3 regions of the Shewanella sp. AC34-MNA-CIBAN-0136 genome follow, and region 2 is predicted to be linked to each of the others. Evidence: predicted binding sites of a transcription regulator. Region 2 holds the regulator's gene; each other region holds the start of a gene.
The links. The regulator NrdR, encoded in region 2, represses ribonucleotide reductase genes. The targets are predictions, from matches to a motif close to AAACACNANATNTNGTGTTT.
Positions count from the first base shown of each region.

Region 1: a site for NrdR is predicted at 4,558-4,577, ahead of nrdA (class 1a ribonucleoside-diphosphate reductase subunit alpha). Genes of this name have one in related genera too.
Region 3: a site for NrdR is predicted at 2,198-2,217, ahead of nrdD (anaerobic ribonucleoside-triphosphate reductase). Genes of this name have one in related genera too.

Region 1 covers NZ_JBEOPJ010000007.1:172,913-179,045, reverse strand. Annotated here, with positions in the region: gene AAEY94_RS09285 (hypothetical protein) at 153-449, shown strand; gene yfaE (class I ribonucleotide reductase maintenance protein YfaE) at 473-871, opposite strand; gene nrdB (class Ia ribonucleoside-diphosphate reductase subunit beta) at 861-1,991, opposite strand; gene nrdA (class 1a ribonucleoside-diphosphate reductase subunit alpha) at 2,064-4,352, opposite strand; gene AAEY94_RS09265 (HAD family hydrolase) at 4,946-5,608, opposite strand; gene ubiG (bifunctional 2-polyprenyl-6-hydroxyphenol methylase/3-demethylubiquinol 3-O-methyltransferase UbiG) at 5,732-6,133, opposite strand, start outside.
Region 2 covers NZ_JBEOPJ010000004.1:35,702-41,834, reverse strand. Annotated here, with positions in the region: gene ettA (energy-dependent translational throttle protein EttA) at 146-1,813, opposite strand; gene glyA (serine hydroxymethyltransferase) at 2,075-3,328, shown strand; gene nrdR (transcriptional regulator NrdR) at 3,443-3,892, shown strand; gene ribD (bifunctional diaminohydroxyphosphoribosylaminopyrimidine deaminase/5-amino-6-(5-phosphoribosylamino)uracil reductase RibD) at 3,957-5,102, shown strand; gene AAEY94_RS05025 (riboflavin synthase) at 5,166-5,825, shown strand; gene ribBA (bifunctional 3,4-dihydroxy-2-butanone-4-phosphate synthase/GTP cyclohydrolase II) at 5,929-6,133, shown strand, end outside.
Region 3 covers NZ_JBEOPJ010000018.1:38,700-44,832, reverse strand. Annotated here, with positions in the region: gene nrdG (anaerobic ribonucleoside-triphosphate reductase-activating protein) at 1-65, opposite strand, end outside; gene nrdD (anaerobic ribonucleoside-triphosphate reductase) at 65-2,182, opposite strand; gene rssA (patatin-like phospholipase RssA) at 2,856-3,800, opposite strand; gene AAEY94_RS16490 (DEAD/DEAH box helicase) at 3,984-5,339, shown strand; gene AAEY94_RS16485 (DUF3010 family protein) at 5,493-5,930, shown strand; gene AAEY94_RS16480 (M48 metallopeptidase family protein) at 6,057-6,133, shown strand, end outside.

The DNA of each region.
Region 1 (6,133 bases), on a different contig from region 2:
ACAATATCCCTGCGATAAGCTCGATGGCGTTAGTTGCTGACTAACCTGATGAAATCGTCTCGTCTATGTTATATGATTTTGGCTGGTGAATATGACCCAAAAATTTTATCGAATAGGTATAATCTGCTGCTGATGTTCCCATTGGAGATACCATGGCCAAGGTTATCAATAAAGCCATTTTTAGCAGTCGAATATTATCGATAAATCTGGTGACCTACCATACTCATCATCGTGTGATGACACATATCGATCCGGTACAACAAGGCCGCTATTACAAACTCAATTTTGTCCTTGTACAACCTAAAGTGGGCGGGGTGTTTCGTTGTGCCAAATGCATCATGAACTTATGGGGACGAGTATATTTATTTCGTCCAGATAAGTATGAACACAGCGTGACTAAGATTGAGACGGGTAAACGTGTGTTGCTAAGTGTTGCTTTGAACATCTAGAAGGGTGTTAACGGGACGATAAGTTAACGTTCGTGGACAAGTTTAGGGTTAGCCTGTAATTGTTGGGTTAACGCAGTTGTTGGCTTATGAGTGTCATTGGTTGAAATATATTGACGTTTAGCCACCACTTGTACACCTTCAGTTGATAGTTTGAGGTTTAAATCACCCTCAGGTACACAACAACAGGGCAGACATTCATCTGATTTCAGTTCTGCTAGTGGCTCGGAGAAGTATTTAACTTCTCCTGATATCACTGTGGTTTTACACGCGCCGCAAAATCCATTACGACACTCTGAAAACACTTTTACTTTTTTCGACTCAAGCGCTTCTAATAAGCTTGAATGTTGGCCGTCAAATAAAATAACCGGCTGTCCTTTCAAGCTTACGATAGGGGCTTTTTTGAAAAAATTTTTATAGGTCAAAATCTAAAAACTCGTCGCCATCAACAGAAGAATCAATTTGACCAACAAGATAAGATGACACTTCTACTTCTTGTGGGGCAACCTGTACAGCATCACTTTCTAACCAGTTCTTCATCCACGGTAGTGGGTTTGACTGTTCATCATAAGGTTGAGGTAAGTGAACTGACTTCATCCGTTGGTTAGTAATAAACTCAACGTACTGGCATAAAATCTGTTCATTCAAACCAATCATCGAACCATCTTTGAATAAGTACTTGGCCCATTCTTTTTCTTGTTCTGCCGCTTTAACAAATAAGTCATACGCTTCTTGCTTACACTCAGCAGCAATTTCTCCCATTTCTGGGTCGTCTTTACCACCCTGCATCAGAGCTAAAATGTGTTGTGTGCTATTGAGGTGTAATGCTTCATCACGGGCAATTAAGCGAATAATTTTAGCATTACCTTCCATGACCCGGCGCTCTGCAAAGGCAAACGAACAGGCAAAACTGACATAGAAGCGAATCGCTTCTAAGGCATTAACTGACATCATGCACAAATATAATGACTTTTTAAGAATACGTGAATTAACGGTGATTTCTTTACCGTTAATAATGTGCGTTCCTTCACCTAACAAGTTATTAATCTGGGTGAGGTTAATTAAGTCATCATAATAAGCGGCAATATCACCGGCACGCTTTAAGATTTCGTCATTTTGTACAATATCGTCAAATACCACAGACGGGTTATTAACAATATTACGAATAATGTGAGTGTACGAACGCGAGTGAATGGTTTCAGAAAACGACCATGTTTCAATCCACGTTTCTAATTCTGGTAGCGATACCAAAGGCAAAAATGCCACATTCGGTGAACGGCCTTGAATTGAGTCGAGTAATGTTTGGTATTTTAGATTTGATAGGAAAATATGCTGTTCATGTTCAGGCAAATTACCGAAATCAATTTTGTCACGGCTGACATCAACTTCTTCTGGACGCCAGAAAAACGATAATTGCTTTTCAATTAGCTTTTCAAAGACTTCATATTTCTGTTGATCGTAGCGTGCCACATTAACCGATTGACCGAAAAACATAGGTTCTTTGGTAGAATCGTTAGGTGTTTGACAAAATGTTGAGTAAGCCATTATTTAGGTGTCCTGAAAACGCATTTTTCAAAAAGCGGGGAAGGCCCCCGCTAAATATAGATAAAGTGATGATTAGATCTTACACGCACCGCCACCACAACCATCGTCTTCTTCTTCGACAGCAATAATGTCGTCAAACTGATCAGAAGCACCGTCACGAGTATTATGATAATACAATGTTTTAATGCCCAGTTTGTAGACGCTTAACAAGTCTTTTAACAATGTTTGCATCGGTACACGACCGCCTTCAAAACGGCTTGGGTCATAATTGGTGTTAGCCGAAATAGCTTGGTCGATAAACTTCTGCATTAAACCAACAAGTTGGATGTAACCATCGTTGTTTGGCATATTCCACAGCAGTTCATACTTATCTTTCAGTAATTCAAAATCAGGAACGACTTGCTTTAACTGACCATCTTTACTGGCTTTAACGCTAATTAAACCGCGTGGAGGCTCGATACCATTAGTCGCATTTGAAATTTGCGATGAGGTTTCAGACGGCATTAGCGCAGACAAAGTTGAGTTACGTAAACCGTACTGCTTAATGTCGCTACGTAAGCTTTCCCAGTCCATGTGCAATGGCTCGTCACAAATCTTGTCTAAATCACGCTTGTAGGTGTCGATAGGTAAAATACCTTTCGAATAAGTTGTCTCGTGGAATAACGGACATGCACCTTGCTCTTTTGCTAAGTTCATCGACGCTTTCAGTAAATAAAACTGAATCGCTTCAAAGGTTTTGTGAGTTAAGTTATTAGCTGAACCGTCTGAATACTTTTTACCGTTTTTAGCTAAATAGTTAGCAAAGTTAATCACCCCAATACCTAAGGTACGACGGTTCATTGAACTCGTTTGCGCGGCTTTAATTGGGTAATCTTGGTAATCAAGTAAGTTATCTAGTGCACGAACAGCTAAATCAGCTAATGGTTCAAGCTCTGATAAATCTTTAATTGCGCCTAAGTTAAGTGCTGACAAGGTACACAACGCGATTTCACCGTCTGGATCATCGATGTTTTTAAGTGGTTTAGTCGGTAAAGCAATTTCTAAACATAAGTTAGATTGCTTAATTGGCGCAACTTTAGAGTCAAACGGGCTGTGAGTATTACAGTGATCGACGTTTTGAATATAGATACGGCCAGTCGAAGCTCGTTCTTGCATCATCAATGAAAACAGTTCAACCGCTTTAATTTGTTTTTTGCGGACATTGCTGTCTTGTTCATACTGAAGGTATAAACGTTCAAACTCAACTTGGTCTTCAAAGAATGCATCGTAAAGACCAGGCACGTCTGATGGGCTGAATAGACTGATATATTCGCCTTTAATCAAACGTTGGTACATTAATTTGTTTAACTGCACACCGTAGTCAAGATGACGTACACGGTTGTCGTCAACACCACGGTTGTTTTTTAGTACTAATAGCGATTCAACTTCTAGATGCCATAAAGGATAGAACAGCGTTGCTGCACCTCCACGTACGCCGCCTTGAGAACAAGACTTCACCGCTGTTTGGAAATACTTATAAAATGGTAAACAACCGGTGTGGAATGCTTCGCCGCCACGAATAGGGCTACCAAGGGCACGAATACGACCCGCATTAATACCAATACCAGCACGTTGGCTAACGTATTTAACGATAGACGATGCAGTCGCATTGATTGAATCTAAGCTGTCATCACACTCAATCAATACACATGAGCTGAACTGACGTGTAGGGGTACGCACACCGGCCATGATTGGTGTCGGTAAAGAAATCTTAAACAGAGACGTCGCGTCATAGAAGTCTTTAATGTACTTCAAACGAATTTCTTTTGGGTAACGGGCAAACAAACATGCTGCGACTAATATGTATAAAAACTGGGCGCTTTCGTACACTTCATGGGTAACACGGTTTTGAACCAGGTATTTACCTTCAAGTTGTTTTACCGCGGCATAAGAGAAGTTCAAATCGCGCCAATGATCGATATAGGTGTCGAGTGTGTCTAATTCTTCACGGCTGTAGTCAGCCATGATATGCATGTCATATTTACCCAGTTCAACTAATTTGGTGACATGGTCATATAACGTTGGTGGTTCAAATTGACCAAACGCTTTTTTACGTAAGTGGAACACCGCTAAGCGGGCAGCCACAAATTGGTAGTCAGGTGACTCTGGAGAGATCAAGTCAGCCGCAGCTTTAATGATCGTTTCATGAATGGCTTCTGTTGGAATGCCATCAAAAAACTGCAGATGAGATCGAAGTTCTACTTCAGATACTGAGACGTTTTTTAATCCCTTGGCTGCCCAAGTGATTACGCGATGAATTTTATCTAAATCGATAGATTCACGTTCGCCACTGCGTTTAGTGACTGTCATATTGCTATTCATTGAAGAGAGGCCTTGGTTCTATATCTAATCATGTGATCTGTTGTTGGATGCAGTGCTGCTTGATTCGATCCGAACCAGTTACAAAACAATTCCATGTTAAAACAATCAACCTGATGTACTCACAACGTGGTAGTTAAACACCAGTACGTTCAGTTAGCCACTACATCCTTTGGAACGTCGTGGAGTAGTGTTTTGATTGTCAGCCACACACAAGATATGGTGTTATTTAAAATCTAAGATACAAGATAGTGAGGTTTGAGGTTTATTGCAAGCCACAATTTCATTAACTTCTTGTGGATAACTTGAGGATAAACGGCAGGGTTAGTGACAACTAACCCTAGAGCCCAAATTCATAAAGAGTTTTTGATAAATGATATTTTTTAATCCATCAAATGATAAAAATTTGATCGCTAAAATAAACAGCGATCAAAAAAAATGGACCGTTTATTGGTTGATCTTTTGTTGGTTTTGATCGGGTAGAAATTGATGACTGTTAACTGTACATTTAAGCTTAATAAGACCCGTTAAACTTCACTCATGCTTTGTTCATTTACCCAAAAATTAACCCGCTAAACCGATGCCGAACACTGTCATTAATCAGTGAAAAACTGTTTAAGTGAGGCTCCGTGTTGAAATTGTTTGCCTGCTGGCCATGTGTCAGGTTTATCTGTCGCAGATAAATAACCCCATAACGCAACGCCGCCTAACATACTGGCATTGTGGGCGGCGACTAAGTCACGTTCAGCGTCACCTAGATATAAGATACTTTGAGGAGCAATGGCAATTTGTTGTGCTGCTAACAGCATTGGTGCGGTATGAGGTTTAGAGTGACGAGTGCTATCACCACTGATCATGGTTTTCAATTTATGAGTTAAACCAAGCTTTTCCACTAATGGCCTGGCAAATCGAGCCGGCTTATTGGTCACTACGCCATAAGGAATCGATTGGGCATCAAATAAGGATAATAGTTCGGGTAAGCCAGCGAATAAACGGCTGTTGTCACCATTGATACGGGCATAATGCTGAAGTAGTGCTTGCTGGATGGTAATTTGTACTTGTTCATCGGCATCTGGAATGGCCGTTTTAACTAAATATAAGCTGCCATGTGATGCCGCATGGCGCATCAAGTCAAGCGGTTGGACGTTAAAACCGGCTTCATCCAAGCTGAGATTCAATGCCTGTACTAAATCTGGTGCGGTATCGGCTAAGGTACCGTCTAAATCGAACAGCACTCCTTTTATATCTTGTTTATGCAAGGGCTAGCTCCTAACGAGAGAAAATAACAATAGACAGTGCAAGCCCTTTATAGCGTTATTGGCACAACATAACGCTATTGTGGTGCATTCACATTGAAATGTTGAAAAGAATCACCTGGATGATTAATCAATTTTTTGAGTGGCTATCATATAATTTACATCGACACTTTTAGTGTACTTAAACACACCCGACAATGGATTGTAGGTAATTCCCAGCGCATCTTTACACAATAAGTCGGTGTTATCGACCAATGCCATCAGTTCCGATGGGCGAATAAACTTGCTGTGATCGTGAGTACCAACTGGCAGCATTTTTAATAAATACTCTGCGCCGATAATCGTCTTTAAATACGACATCATATTACGGTTTATGGTTGAGAAAAACACAAATCCATTAGGTTTAACCATGTCACAACAGGCTTGAATAACTGATTGGGGATCGGGTACATGTTCGAGCATTTCCATGCAAGTGACCACATCATAATATTCGCGGTGGTTATCGCGATGTGCTTCGGCTGTTGTTTT
Region 2 (6,133 bases):
CATTGCTCACAATAAATTGACAAATTTTTGACACTTGTCGAGATTTCGATCGTTAGTTTTGTAATAATCTTTTAAATAATGGCTAATATAATAAAGCAGAGCGCTGAGGCTCTGCTTTATTATTCAACACTTTATTGCAGACGAATTATTTATTTAAACGCTTGTATTTTAATCGATGCGGTTCTACTACATCGGTGCCTAAGGTGGCTTTTAACCAAGTTGAGTACTCAGTATAGTTACCTTCATAGAAGCTCACTTTACCTTCATCACGGTAATCCAAAATATGGGTCGCAATACGGTCAAGGAACCAACGGTCATGGGAAATAACCATTGCACAACCAGGGAACTCTAATAACGCTTCCTCTAACGCTCGTAAAGTTTCAACGTCCAAGTCGTTGGTGGGTTCGTCGAGTAATAATACGTTGCCACCGGCTTGTAATAACTTAGCTAAGTGAACTCGGTTGCGCTCACCACCCGATAATGAACCAATTATTTTCTGCTGATCGCCACCACGGAAGTTAAAGCGGCCTACGTAAGCACGGCTAGAAATTTCAGTGTTGTTGATGCGCATAATATCTTGGCCGCCTGAAATTTCTTGCCACACGGTGTTTTTGTCATTCATCGAATCACGGAACTGATCAACCGACGCAATTTGAACCGAATCACCGACAGAAATAGAGCCACTGTCTGGTTGTTCCTCGCCTGAGATCATTTTGAATAAGGTTGACTTACCCGCACCGTTAGCACCAATAATGCCGACGATAGCGCCCTTAGGAACCGTGAATGTCAAATCATCAATCAGTATGCGGTCACCATATGACTTGGTTAAATTAGTCACTTCAATGACTTTGTCGCCTAAACGAGGCCCTGGTGGAATAAACAGTTCATTAGTCTCGTTACGCTTTTGGTAATCGTTGGTGTTCAATTCTTCAAAGCGAGCCATACGGGCTTTACCTTTTGATTGACGACCTTTAGCACCTTGGCGTACCCACTCTAATTCTTTAGCAATGGTTTTTTGGCGGGCGCTTTCTGTGGACGATTCTTGGGACAAGCGCGCATCTTTTTGTTCAAGCCAAGATGAATAGTTACCTTCCCATGGAATACCTTCACCGCGGTCAAGTTCTAAAATCCAGCCAGCAGCATTATCTAAGAAGTAACGATCGTGGGTAATCGCCACCACAGTGCCGTTATATTCTTGTAAAAAGTGCTCTAACCACGCCACTGACTCTGCATCCAAATGGTTGGTTGGTTCGTCGAGTAATAGCATTTCCGGTTTTTCAAGCAATAAGCGACAAATGGCCACTCGGCGTCGTTCACCACCAGAGAGTACGGCAATTTTCTCATCCCAATCGGGCAGACGTAATGCGTTAGCTGCACGTTCAAGAATATGATCAAGATTATGCGCATCTTGAGATTGGATGATGGCTTCTAATTCGCCTTGCTCTTTTGCAAGTGCGTCGAAGTCTGCATCGGGCTCAGCATAAGCAGAATAGACCTCGTCTAAGCGTATTAGTGCATTTTTAGCTTCGCTTAGGGCTTCTTCGACGGCTTCGCGCACAGTTTGTTGTTCGTTTAAGCGCGGCTCCTGCGGTAAGTAGCCAATCTTTAACCCAGGCATTGGGCGTGCTTCACCTTCAATTTCGGTATCTATTCCCGCCATGATGCGCAGCAATGTTGATTTACCCGAACCGTTTAACCCGAGCACACCAATCTTAGCGCCAGGAAAGAAGCTTAACGAAATGTCTTTTAATATTTGCTTTTTGGGTGGGACAATTTTACCCACACGAAGCATGCTGTATACAAATTGAGCCATAATTATACTGTCTAATTGTCAACAAAGATGGTGATAATTCTACTGTATTATGTGCTGAACTCAACAGGCAATTGTGTGATTTTATCTAGCGTGCTTTTTAGACTCAATTCGCTAAACAATCTGCTAGCTTGGTGTTATCAACATGAATCGTTTTGTATTCAGAACACAGTGAATTTCATGTTGTTTGTACTGTAAATCATTATCGTTGCAGAGTAGAATACCGCGCAACCCTACTATATAGATAATGATGTTGGAGCTACCATGTTGAAGAAAGCGATGAATATTGCGGATTATGATCCAGAATTATTTAAAGCCATTGAAGATGAAACTTGTCGTCAAGAAGAACACATTGAATTGATTGCATCTGAAAACTATACCAGTCCACGTGTGATGGAAGCGCAAGGTTCTCAGTTAACTAACAAGTATGCTGAAGGTTATCCAGGCAAGCGTTATTATGGTGGGTGCGAATACGTTGATGTTGTTGAAACATTGGCTATTGAACGCGCAAAAGAATTATTTGGTGCAACTTATGCCAACGTACAGCCTCATTCAGGCTCACAAGCAAACAGCGCAGTGTTTATGGCGTTGTTACAACCGGGTGATACTGTTTTAGGGATGAACCTTGCTCATGGTGGTCATTTGACCCATGGTTCACCAGTGAATTTTTCAGGCAAGCTTTACAACATCATTCCTTACGGTATCGATGAAGCTGGCAAAATTGATTATGACGAAATGGAGCGTTTAGCCATTGAGCACAAGCCTAAGATGATGATCGGCGGTTTTTCGGCATTTTCAGGCATAGTCGATTGGGCTAAAATGCGTGAGATTGCTGATAAAGTTGGTGCTTATTTGCTTGTTGATATGGCTCACGTTGCTGGCTTAGTGGCTGCAGATGTTTATCCAACGCCAGTCCCACATGCACATGTGGTCACCTCAACAACTCATAAAACATTAGCGGGTCCACGTGGCGGGATTATTATTTCTGCTGCCGATGATGAAGTGTTGTATAAAAAGTTGAACTCAGCGGTATTCCCTGGTGGCCAAGGTGGCCCTTTAATGCATGTAATCGCAGGTAAAGCGGTTGCATTTAAAGAGGCATTAGAGCCAGAGTTCAAGGTATACCAGCAGCAAGTGGTTAAAAACGCTAAAGCTATGGTTGAAGTATTTTTAGCTCGCGGTTACAAAATTGTTTCTGGCGGTACAGAAAACCATTTAATGTTGGTTGATTTAATTGGTCGTGATTTAACCGGTAAAGAAGCAGATGCTGCATTGGGCAATGCCAACATTACCGTCAACAAAAACTCAGTGCCTGATGATCCACGTTCACCGTTTGTCACCTCTGGTGTTCGTATTGGAACGCCAGCAATTACTCGTCGTGGTTTTAAAGAAGCAGAAGCGAAAGAATTGACCGGTTGGATTTGTGACATTCTTGATGATGCATCTAACGCCGAAGTGGCTGAACGAGTGAAAGGTCAAGTGTTGGCATTATGTGCCCGATTCCCTGTATACGGTTAATCGTCACTTGATGCCTGTTGAAAAGGTTTAGGTTAACCTTGCTCAACAAATAGGATAAACTTTAATGGCCGCTAATTGTTAGCGGCCATTTTGTTTTTTTCTGCAGGAGGTTCAATGCATTGCCCTTTTTGTAGCGCGACCGATACCAAAGTTATAGATTCTCGATTAGTGGCTGATGGTCACCAAGTACGTCGCCGCCGGGAATGTACCGAATGTCATGAACGTTTCACCACGTTTGAAGGCGCAGAATTAGTCATGCCTAGAGTCATCAAACGTGACGGCACTCGACAACCATTCGATGAAGAAAAATTGCGTGGCGGCATGCTACGTGCGGTCGAAAAACGCCCAGTCTCAATTGATGAAATTGAACAAGCATTGACTAAAATCAAATCAACACTGCGCGCGACAGGTGAGCGTGAGGTGAATTCTGAAATGATTGGCAATCTGATGATGGAACAGTTGATGAGCCTTGATAAAGTGGCATATATCCGCTTTGCATCGGTTTATCGCGCATTTGAAGATGTATCCCAATTTGGTGAAGCCATTGCTAAATTGCAAAAGTAATGCTGCTTAATAATATCTGTTTTAATGGTTTTAATGGCATTTAAGCAATAAGAGATTATCTCCCATGTCTAACTGGTCTACCTTTGACACCCAAATGATGAGCCGTGCCATCGCGCTTGCCGAGAAAGGCCGTTATACCACTCGGCCAAATCCTTGTGTCGGTTGTGTCATTGTTTATCAGAATAAGATTATTGGTGAGGGTTATCATCAACGTGCTGGCCAAGGGCATGCCGAAGTTAATGCGCTGAAAATGGTGCATGATAATGGCTTGTCTGCTGAAGGTGCCACGGCGTATGTCACTCTTGAACCTTGCAGTCATTATGGCCGCACACCACCTTGTGCTTTAGGCTTAATTAATGCCAAAGTTGCCAGAGTTGTGGTATCGGTGACCGATGCAAATCCACAAGTGTCTGGTCGCGGTATAACCCTGTTACGTGAGGCTGGTATTAACGTTGATGTTGGATTGCTCAGCGAACAAGCCTATGACCTTAATCTGGGTTTTATGAAGCGGATGAAAACAGGACTTCCTTGGATAACGGTAAAGATAGCAGCCAGTTTAGATGGTAAAACGGCTCTGTCTAATGGCGTGTCGAAGTGGATTACTGGCAGTGCAGCAAGAGCTGATGTGCAAAAATACCGCGCTAGCCATTGTGCATTAATCACTGGTGTTGAAACCATTCTTGTCGATGACCCAAGCCTTAATGTGCGCTATGAGGCGTTAGGTGAGTTAACCACTCGCCATACAAAAGATGAAATCTTCCAACCTCTAAGGGTTGTGCTCGACAGTCGCGCAAGATTAACAGCAACACAGCAATTATTTTCAATTCAAAGTCCTATTTTACTGGTTTCTGGCTGTAATTATCCCGAAAGCACCAAAGCTGCATTTCCAGATCACGTATCATTTCTTCAGTTAACGTGTGACTCGTCAGGCAGAATCCCATTGTTAGCTTTGCTAACATATTTAGGTCAGCATACTAATTCTGTTTTAGTTGAAGCCGGTGCTACCTTAGCCGGAGCATTTGTCGCCCAAGGGCTCGTTGATGATATTGTGCTTTACCAGGCGCCTAAACTATTAGGTAGCCACGGACGTAATATGTTGCAGTTACCTAATTACAGTACAATGGAGCAAGCGCCGGCACTGCAATTAATTGATGAACGCAACGTTGGACAAGATAAGCGTTATATCCTCAGATATAATCAACCCTATTAATGTGCGTGTTGTTCAGTCCAAAACCTGAACAACAGCAACGTTTAACTGCAAAAAGTGAGTATTATGTTTACAGGAATAATCGAAGCCCTTGGCACATTACGTAAAATTGATCGCAAAGGTAACGATATCCGCTTAACAGTTGCCAGCGGTAAGCTGGATTTAACGGATGTAAAGCTAGGTGACAGTATAGCAACCAATGGCGTGTGTTTGACCGTTGTTGAGCGTTTAGGTGATGGTTACGTTGCTGATATATCAGCTGAAACCGTTGACTTAACTGGCTTTAGTCGTTATCAGGTCGGTCAAAAGGTTAATCTTGAGAAAGCGGTTACGGCAACCACTCGATTAGGTGGACACATGGTAAGTGGACACGTCGACGGCATTGCAAAAGTTGAGCAATGCGCTTACAGAGGTAAATCAATAGAGTTTTGGTTATCAGTACCGGCCCAATTAAGTCGCTATATTGCTCACAAAGGCTCGATCACCATCGATGGTGTGAGCCTGACTGTTAATGAAGTCGATGGTGCTCGTTTTAGATTAACGATTGTACCTCACACTGTAGGTGAAACCACGCTGGTGGATTTAAAAGTAGGCGATAGTGTCAATATCGAAGTCGATTTAATCGCGCGTTATTTAGAACGTTTAATGCAACCGGAAACTAACCATGTGCAGCCTTCATCGGGCGTGACCATGGAGTTACTCGCTAAATCAGGTTTTTTACGTTAATCGCGACAGTAAAATACCATTTGTACCCTATACATAATATGCAATACCAATAGATTTAATGCCTAAGGTTTAAATCAAACACTTACTAAATAAAGGTCTGACAATGGCGCTACATAGCATAGAAGAAATCATTGAAGATATTCGTCAAGGTAAGATGGTTATCTTGATGGATGATGAAGACAGAGAGAATGAAGGTGATTTGATCATGGCCGCTGATAAAGTGACGCCAGCAGCAATCAATTTCATGGCAACCTATGGCCGTGGATTAATTTGCCAAACAATGACCAAAGAGCGTTGTCAGCAGCTTA
Region 3 (6,133 bases), on a different contig from region 2:
AATAACGTACAGCGGGTGCCTTCGCCGTTGATCACATCAACGCTATGATATGCACTGTAATGCATTATAAATGCTTCACTCTACGCTTAACCTCTTCTTGCTTACCGAAGTTAAATGGTCGTGCATCTGGGCTACCTAAATAACCACACACGCGACGAGTAACAGACACTCGGCTTGGCTCATGATTACCACATTTAGGACACACAAAGCCCTTACTAGTACAATTAAATTCACCAATAAAACCGCAATCGTAACACTCATCAATGGGAGTATTGGTGCCGTAATATGGCACTCGGCTATAACTGTAATCCCAAACGTTTTCGAGCGCTTCAATATTGTGCTGCATGTTGGGATATTCGCCGTAACAAATAAACCCACCATTAGCGATCGCTGGATAAGGTTGTTCAAAATCAATCTTATCAAAAGGATTTACTTTCTTTTCGACATCTAAGTGAAAACTATTGGTGTAATAGCCTTTGTCGGTCACACCTGCCACTACGCCAAACTGGGTAGTATCAAGCTGACAAAAACGGCTGCATAAATTTTCACTTGGGGTACTGTATAAACTAAAGCCATAACCCGTTTGTTGTTTCCAAGACTCAGTGGCTTGCTTTAAATGACTAATAATGGCGACAGCTTTATCACGTAATTGTGTGTTATCAAACACATGTTCAGCATTGCTATATAAAGCATTAATGGTTTCGTGAAGACCAATAAACCCTAACGAAATTGATGCCCGGCCATTTTTAAAGATTTCGCTCACATCATCATCCGCATTTAGGCGCACACCACAGGCGCCTTCCATATAAAGGATTGGTGCCACTCGTGCTTTGACTCCGGCTAAACGGGCAATACGCGTTTCTAAGGCTTTGCGGGCAATTAACAAACGCTCATCGAGTATTTGATAAAAACGCTGTTCATCTTTACCTGCTTCCAACGCTATACGCGGTAAATTAAGACTGACAACACCTAGATTATTGCGGCCTTCATGGACCAATTGACCATTTTCTTCATAGGCGCCCAAAAATGAGCGACATCCCATTGGGGTTTTAAACGAACCGGTGACTTTCACGACTTGATCATAATTGAGAATATCTGGGTACATGCGCATACTTGAACACGTTAAGGCCATCTTTTTGATATCGTAATTAACATCAGTCGCTTTATGATTCACGCCATCTTTAATGGCAAACACCAATTTTGGAAAGACTGCTGTTTTACGATTTTTACCTAAACCCGCCATACGTACAGTTAACATCGATTGCTGAATTAAACGCGACTCCCACGACACGCCTAAACCAAAACCAAATGTGACAAATGGCGTTTGCCCATTGGCGGTATGCAGGGTATTCACTTCATATTCAAGTGACTGGAATGCGTCATGACACTCTTTTTCGGTTTGTGTCATCGCATAACCTTCTACGTCAGCCACTTGCCATTTTTTTGCGACGCTAAGGTGCTTTTGGTAACTGATTTGCACAAACTCAGCTAACACTTCGTCGATACGGTTAATTGTGGTACCACCATAAATGTGGCTCGCGACCTGGGCAATAATTTGCGCCGTAACAGCAGTGGCAGTTGAGATAGACTTAGGCGGTTCTATTTCAGCATTACCCATTTTAAAACCATGCGTTAACATGCCGGCTAAATCAATTAGCATGCAGTTAAACATCGGAAAAAAAGGCGCATAATCTAAGTCGTGATAGTGAATTTCGCCTTTTTCATGGGCGGCTACCACATCTTTTGGCAGTAAATGGGTTTTGGCATAATGCTTGGCCACAATGCCCGCTAATAAGTCTCGCTGGGTCGGGATGACTTTGGCATCTTTATTGGCATTTTCATTTAAAATCGCACTATCCGATTGCTCAACTAAACCGCGAATAGCACAATTTAATTTACTCTGGGTTTCACGGTGTTTATCTCTATCGTGACGGTACTCAATGTAATGACGCGCCACCGACTTAAACGGGCCCGACATTAATAAATTTTCAACTGCATCTTGTAGTTCGTGAATATCAACTTCGGTCTTCACAGCCATTTGCTGCTCTACCGTCTGCGCTAATTGCTGTGCATATTGATGGTCGGCTATACCTGCAGACTCCATTGCTGCCACAACAGCCTCTTTGATTCGACATCCATCAAAAGCAGTTCGGCATCCATCCCTTTTCACTACTACAAGCATATAACCATCCTTTACAAGCACTATATATAGCGCTTTAATACACGCACAACACAAGATAGAGTGTATTAGACACATTTACGCGGAGTAATACCTTGATCCAGATCATAATTGTCGGCAGTACTTAATATTGAAAAAACACTTGCTATCAACGATAGATATTGTAGGAATAGCAACTAATTTTGACAGGCTAATACAAGGGGATAAAAACGACATAATTTAGCGATTTGGGATGCTTTGCTGAATCGATAATCTGATGTGCAAACGCCATAAGGGTTGTATTTGACAACTTAAAATGGTGCTGAATGACGGTATTAAGTCATTGATCGAACCTTAAATGGCTAGATCAACAACATAAATAACGTACCCACTGTATCTAATGACTCGGTAGTTATCGTTAGATAATTGCGGGTAGACCATTGCGGATAGATCATTGCGGGCAAGTCACTACTAGATAATGACTAAAACACCATGAGTTAACTATGAGATAACTACTAGATAACGATGAGAGAGTGAATAATCTTATCAACTACATCAGACTGCGCAGGTTAGACAATGCCCTAGTTGAATAACAAACGCGGATTTAATGACAAACACCGATAAAATAGCAAGCATTCACTTAGCGGCAATCAACGGGTGTATTTATCATAAACACACCACTATATTCGATACTGCTTCAACATTTCTTTAAGGTCGCTTCGATTAAATGTTTAATATCACTTACAGCCTGCTCACCTGCTTTAATCGCTTCTTTAGCGCGATGAAACTCCATGGTGCCAATATCACCCACATCAGGTACGATGCAAATATCAGGTGGCTCGCCCATTAGGCGTGAACGTTTATGGCGTTGTTCTAAAATATCCATCGATTGTGACATCACCGCCAGCATACCCGGATGGGATTTTGAACTTCCTAAAGAGAATTTATCGGTTAAGCCATTCATATAATCTTTGCCTTTACCCCATAGGTCCATAAAGCCAGATTCAAGCTCGCGCTTTTCATCAATAGGTTCAGACTTAGTGGCTTTGCGGCTTTTTACTTGCTCTGGGATTAAGTGCATTTGGCCACGACGATGGCCATTTAAATCCACCGCAATAACCACATCAACGCCCATAGAGCGAGCTAATGATACCGGCACAGGATTCACTACCGCACCGTCAACAACCCAGCGATGCCCTTGCTGTACTGGGGGTAAAAAGCCCGGCATTGAACATGAAGCCCTAACAGCATGGCGTAAGTCACCTTCTTTAAACCAAATCTCTTGCCCAGAATATAAATCTGTCGCGACTGCAGCAAAGGGACGATTCAGCTGTTCAATGTTAAGGTCGCCAATACGATTAGCCAATACATCAAATACTTTTTCACCACTGATAAGTCCGCCTTTGCGCCAGCCTAAATCCATTAACCCGAGTACATCCCAACTTGAAAATCCACTCACCCAGGTTTCAAGTTCACCCAAATGATTATTGGCATAGGCAGCACCCACTAATGCACCTACCGAACAACCTGCCACTTTGTCAGGATAAATATCTAACTTGGCTAAACCATTCAATACCCCAATATGTGCCCAACCTTTAGCGGCTCCACTGCCTAGCGCTAATCCCACGGTGAGCTTTGTCATCTTTCTTTCCTTCCATGCTCGGTATTCAATTTTACGATACGCCCGCCTGAATCGTCCCATAGCGACGTCGAACTCAGGCAATAATATAAAGCTAAGAAATAGCATAACTAAAGCGACTCTTGTTGGCTATAGCAAGGTGAAACAGCTATAATCGTCGGCTATCATTTTTTAGGGGATTTACCTTTGCAATTTACCGATTTTTCGTTGGACAAGCGCCTGCTTGACAGTCTAAAGCACCTTGGCATTTCTACGCCTACCGATGTTCAAGCGCAAGCACTTCCCATTGCCTTATCAGGTAAAGATTTAATGGCATCGTCTAAAACCGGCTCAGGTAAAACCTTAGCGTTTTTATTGCCCGCAATGCAACGCGTGATATCCACTAGAGCATTGTCGAAAAAAGATCCTCGGGTACTTATCTTGTTACCGACTCGTGAATTAGCCCAGCAAGTTTATGGCCAATTACGTTTATTAGTCGCCAATACCCAATATAAAGCCATTAGCGTACTCGGCGGTGAGAACTTTAACGACCAAGCCAAAGCATTGGCCAGAGATCCACATTTCATTGTTGCCACACCGGGACGTATTGCGGATCACTTACAACAGCGCCACTTATATTTAAATGGCTTAGAATTACTGGTTCTTGACGAAGCTGACCGTATGCTCGATTTAGGTTTTGCGCCACAGCTAAAAGCCATTAATGATGCCGCTGATCATAAGCGTCGCCAAACGTTAATGTTTTCAGCTACGTTAGATCATGAAAGCATCGGTGACATTGCAACAACATTGCTAAAAACACCAAGCCATGTCTCTATCGGTGAGTCTTACACTGAACATAAAGATATTGAGCAACGAATTATTTTGGTTGACCATTTAGACCATAAACAAGCCTTGCTACAGCACATCTTAAGCCAAGAGCAACACAAGCAAGTGATTGTATTTACCGCTACGCGTTCAGATACCGACCGTTTAGCCACGCTATTGGCTGCGCAAGGTTTTGCCACCTCAGCACTCAGTGGTGATTTAAAGCAATCGGCTCGTAACCAAATTATGGATCAATTTGCTCGTGGCCAATCAAAAATATTAGTGACAACCGATGTGGCATCACGCGGCCTTGATTTAATCAACGTATCATTAGTGATTAACTTTGATATGCCAAAGTTTGCAGAAGAGTACGTCCACCGTATTGGTCGTACTGGCCGTGCAGGCGCTAAAGGTGATGCGGTTTCATTTGTAGGTCCTAAAGATTGGGACAGCTTTAAAAAAGTACAATTGTTTTTACGTAAAAATTTCGACCTCACGGTGATTGAAGGCTTAAAGGCCAAATTTAGCGGTCTAAAAGATAAGCCTCAGGCAGGCAAAGCTGGTACCAGTGCAAAAGCAGCTGTGATCAGCAATAGAGTTAGCGCACCTAAAAAACCTAAAGCGGCACCAAAGAGTGATAAACGCTTTATCACTGGCGTCGATGTCGGTGATGCGCCAGTTCGCCGTAAAGTTAAGCCTATTGTCATTATCGAAGACGACGGCACAGCAGAAGACTAAATAGCCCATAAATCGCAGGTAATCTGCAAGTAGATGACCAACAAACCGCGATGACAGAATAATGAATGCAGGGCAGTACACTGCCCTGCAACAAATGAACGATAACGAGCATGCCAACGGCACACTCGTATGAATAAACCAGTAAGGATTAACATGAAAATTTGTGGTGTGGAATTAAAAGGCGGCGAAGCCATTATCTGTTTACTGACCTATGAAGGCGAAACCTATAACGTGCCAGCATGTCGTAAAGTTTCATTCAGTATTTCACAATCAGCTAGCACGGACTCAATTCGTGAGTTTGATTTTGCGTTTAAAAAACTAATGAGCGACTACAAAGTCGATGAAATAGCTATTATTGAACGTGAACAAAAAGGCAAGTTTGCCGGCAGTGCCACCAGCTTCAAACTTGAAGCGGTACTTCAATTAATGGACCTTCCAGTTTCGCTTATTTCTCCATTGATTATTAAAGAGCAATTAAAGCGTAACCCGCCACAAGTTGACTTTGAATCATTGGATCTAAAACGCGTGCAGCTTAATGCATTTGATGTTGCTTATGTTCAGCATAACCGACTCATCTTCGGTAAAGTGTAACCCACCGCTTTCACCGTTCTATATTGGCGTTATCGATACCGACTCAGATAACGGTAACGCCAAAAAATCAGTTGAACTACAACCATGTCAGATACTAAAACTAAAAAACCTAAAGCCCCACCTAAAATGCCAGTCAAGTCGGCAAGCCAATCATTAAAGCCAAAAACAGATCTCAGCCTGTTAGTCACCAGTGCCGACATTAA